2 regions of the Limosilactobacillus mucosae genome follow, and region 2 is predicted to be linked to the other one. Evidence: predicted binding sites of a transcription regulator. Region 2 holds the regulator's gene; the other holds the start of a gene.

Region 1 (2,205 bases), 870 kb from region 2:
GCCGAGCCAACGCCGCGTCCTTTTCAATCTTGCGGTATTCGTTCATGGTCGTGGCGCCAATCAGCTGCAGATCGCCACGGGCCAGGGCCGGCTTTAAGATGTTGCCTGCGTCCATGCCGCCTTCAGCATTGCCGGCACCCATGATTTCGTGAATCTCATCAATAAACAGGATGATGTTCTTATTCTTCTGAACTTCCTTCATTAACTGCTGCATCCGCTGTTCGAACTGACCACGAATGCCAGTTCCTTGAACCAGGGAAACAACGTCTAAGCGGATGATTTCTTTAGAAGCGATCTTTTCCGGAACCTGACCAGAAACGATTGCCTGGGCAAGACCTTCAACGACTGCAGTTTTACCAACCCCGGCTTCACCGATCAAAACTGGGTTGTTCTTAGTCCGCCGATTAAGAATCTCGATTACACGCGCTATCTCATCGTCACGGCCGATTACGGGATCGATCTTGCCTTGGCGGGCCAGGTCGGTCATGTTGACGCCATATTGCCCCAACAGACCTTTGTTACGCTTGCCGCCGCCATTGCTGCTGGATTGAGCATTAAAGTTGGCGCTGCCTTGGTTGTTGGCGTCTTGGCCCTGCATGTTGTTCATGGCATTCATAAAATCTTCGAGACTGCCGAAGCCAAAGTTGTTGTTCATTCCATTACCCCCATTCATCAGGTTCATTTGTGCCTGCTGCATGTTTTGGTAGCAGTTTTGGCACAGGTCAATCTGCATGCGTTGACCGTTAAAATTCATTTGTAGGTGAATCGTTGCGGGATTTTGATGGCATACTTGACAAAGCATTTATTTTTACCCCCTCAGAAGTCAAAAATATATTTGACCTTTTTTGACCATAATGCAATTATACTTACTTTTAGTAATATATCAAGCGGTTTATTCGATAAAAGTCAAATTAATCAATACTTGATACAATGCGCTTTATCAACAAAGGTCAAAAAGCAGATAAACTTTCTACCTTTGATTTTAGCACTGGTTGAATTAGAATGCTAAAAACCCCGCCATTTAAAAAAATCCGTTATAATATAAATAGGTGAAGAGCAATCAAGAAAAGAGGTGGGGAATTCGTGGCTGCCAAAGATTACCGTCAACTGCTTGAAGATCTGCGCGCCGGTAAGATTGAGGAATTTGTCGTGACGCCCGCAGAATTTATGGACTTCCAACCGATTTATCATGATTATGAGTATCGGACCCAGATTGAAGGGAAAGCCGAACGGGGCGGAGAATTGCACTATCATTTGATAAAACGAGATTAAATCCGCATTTTGGCGTCATTTGCCAAGAAATCGTCTTGTATTTACCGCTTACAATTGCTACAATGGTGATATTGAAAGCGTTGGTTGCCAATTGCCAATGCCCAACAAAGCCTTAAGGAGAATGATTACAATGGAAAAACGCGATTTTACGATTACTGCTGAAACTGGTATCCACGCTCGTCCAGCTACGATTCTGGTACAAACTGCATCCAAGTACACTTCTGACGTATCTCTGTCATACAACGGCAAGAGCGTTAACTTGAAGTCCATCATGGGTGTTATGAGCCTGGGTGTTGGTCAAAACGCTAACGTTACGATTACTGCAGAAGGCGATGACGAAAAGGAAGCTATCGAAGCCATCGCTGAAACGATGAAGAAAGAAGGCTTGGCGGACTAATATGTCAAGACAGCTCAATGGCATCGCGGCTGGCGGTGGGATTGCCATCGCGCCGGCCTATTTGCTGGGAGTTCCTGACTTATCCGTTAAGCAGCAACATACCGATAATGTGAATCATGAAGTCGCCCGGCTTCATGATTCTTTTGCTATTACGGCCAATGAACTGCGGGAGATTTGTCAGCGAGCCCATGCTCAACTCAACAAACAGGCGGCGGTGGTCGTCGATATGCAGCTGCAGCTGGTGCTGGCTGATGATTTTCAACAGACCATTGAGCACCAGATCGTTGCCAATAAATATACGGCGGGCTATGCGGTCAAAAAAGAAACCGATCGCTGGCTAGCCGAAAATGCATCTTCTGAACAGGGCCTGCATCAAAGAAGAATCGCCATGCAGGACCTTTTTAAGCGTTTAATGAGTCATATCTTGGGGATCGAGCTGCCGGATCCAAGCCGGCTCAAACATCAGGCGATTATCGTCGCTCACAGCCTGACGCCGACCGATATTGCCCGCTTTGACCGGCGCTATGTTGTAGGGA
Region 2 (2,205 bases):
ACCGTGTAGCCTGGTTCGCCCATGTGACTCTTGATTGAAGTAATGGTGTTTGGGTTCGTAATTGCTTGACGCTTAGCCGTTTCACCGACTTGAACCTCACCATTCTTGAAAGATACGACAGAAGGAGTCGTCCGGCCACCTTCTGGGTTGGTAATAATCTTAGGTTCGTTACCTTCCATAACGGCAACGGCGGAATTAGTGGTACCAAGGTCGATACCGATAATCTTATTGCTTGCCATAAATGTTTTCCCTCTTTTTATATTGGTTTATTTAAGTTATTGTGCAACAACGACCATTGAAGGACGCAGCACCCGGTCCTTCATTTCATAGCCAGCCTGCAGAACCTGAACAATAGTGTCGGCTTTTTGATCATCCGAAGCTGGCGCGGTTTGAACCGCCTGATGCTTGGTCGGATCAAAAGGCGTGCCTGGCTCAGCTGGAATCTCAACAATCCCATGGTCCTTGAGCGCCTTTTCCAAGTGGTCGTGAACCATTTGAATGCCCTTCTTGAACTCTTGGGCCTGCTTGTCATCCAGTTGAGTTGCCAAGGCCCGCTTCAAGTTGTCCAAAACAGGCAGGATGTCTTTAGCCAGTCCTTGACCATCGTATTTGATCAATTGCGCGCGTTCTTTTTTAAAGTGGTTGTTCATATTCTGAATTTCCGCTTGCGCCCGCAGATACTGGTCGTCTTTTTCATCCAGCTGCTTTTTCAGATCGGCAATCTGCTGCTTGAGTGCGGCAGTTGGATCTCCCTTGGCAGCTGACTTGGCATCCTTGGCTTCTTCGGCATTCTTAGCCGCTTGGTCAGCCGCAGTCTGTTCAGCTGCTTGAGCCGCCTTTTCTTCCTTGGCAGCTGCTGATTTCTTTTCAGCCATCGAACCCCTCCTATAAATCGTAATAATTGTGATAGTAGTCGAGCAGTCGTTTAGCCAGCTCGCGTCTGAACGCGTCAACCAGGCCAATCGTCCGCGAATAAGGCATCCGCGTTGGCCCCAGCACAGCGATAATGCCCTTGCCGTATTGGTTGACGTCGTAGGTAGCGGTGATCAGACTGTAGTCGTTGAGCACCTGGTTGTCGGCAATCTCACTGCCAATCTTGACGTTGACCCCATCATTTGGTGAATCGGCGTCAATGATGCTTGACAGATTATCGCTTTGATCGAGCAGTCCATACAATGCCCGCAGCGCCTGTGGATTCTGCCGATCAGAATAGCCGAGAATGTTGAGCCGACCGCCAACGAAGTATTTTTCGCGAGCTGCCTGCCCCAATACGCTGTCAAAGATCTGCAGAAAGCCGTCGGGACTGTGCAGATACTGACTAACCTTTAATGGTATATCAGTCTGCAGATGCTTGACAACCGTGACCAGCGGCAAGCCTACCAGCTGGTCATTAATCAAGCGTACCACGGCCTCCAAAGCCTGCGTATCCAGATTCTTAGGCAGGGTGAACGATTGACTCTCCACCTCGCCACTGTCCGTAACCAGAATGGCAATAACTTTTTGATTACCCAACGGCACCAAGCGAAAACCGCTCAAGTGCACGTCTTTTTGTTCTGGCTTCAACGTAAACGCCGTGTAAGACGTCAGCGCTGAAAGAATATCAGCTGAATGCGAAACGATCTCATCAATTTTGTGAAAATCGGCACCCAATGAATTTTGGATTACCATCAGATCACTGTCGGTAACGGCTGCCGGATCAAGCAGATGGTCAACGTAATAGCGATAGCCTTGCTTGGAAGGAACGCGACCAGAACTGGAATGCTCTTTTTTCACGAAACCTTCTCGCTCCAGCACTGCCATTTCGTTGCGGATCGTGGCTGAGCTGACCTTAATTGGGAGCTTGTCAGCCAAGACCTTGCTGCCGACCGGTTGACCAGTCGCCGTATATTGACGTACAATCGCTTGCAGGATTTGCTTTTGACGCTGTGTTAGCATTGGCATCACTTCCTTTTAGCACTCTAACTGCCTAAGTGCTAAACACAATTTATAATATACCAACCCCACCGATAAAAGTCAACAATAGTCAAACTTTTTTTCGATAAAAATGTCAAGATTAGTCAAAAGCCGCTGCCTCTTGATTATCAAGGCAGCGTCCCCCAAGCAAAGGAGTCACTTATGAACGAAGAAAATCGCTATGTCCAGCCCCAAAACGCCAAAGAAGCCATGGAGCTGATTCAAAAACTGTTCAACCAGTACCGCAACGCG

Evidence for each region. Region 2 encodes HrcA, which represses chaperone genes, less so after heat shock. Its sites were predicted from a motif close to TTAGCACTCNNNNNNNNNGAGTGCTAA; they were not measured.
Region 1: a site for HrcA is predicted at 983-1,009, ahead of H0G69_RS08115 (protein YkzS). Genes of this name have one in related genera too.

Annotation. Positions count from the first base shown of each region.
Region 1 covers NZ_CP058954.1:1,642,149-1,644,353, reverse strand. Annotated here, with positions in the region: gene H0G69_RS08120 (ATP-dependent Clp protease ATP-binding subunit) at 1-802, opposite strand, end outside; gene H0G69_RS08115 (protein YkzS) at 1,084-1,272, shown strand; gene H0G69_RS08110 (phosphocarrier protein HPr) at 1,403-1,669, shown strand; gene ptsP (phosphoenolpyruvate--protein phosphotransferase) at 1,671-2,205, shown strand, end outside.
Region 2 covers NZ_CP058954.1:768,387-770,591, reverse strand. Annotated here, with positions in the region: gene dnaK (molecular chaperone DnaK) at 1-239, opposite strand, end outside; gene grpE (nucleotide exchange factor GrpE) at 276-875, opposite strand; gene hrcA (heat-inducible transcriptional repressor HrcA) at 886-1,935, opposite strand; gene H0G69_RS03720 (hypothetical protein) at 2,116-2,205, shown strand, end outside.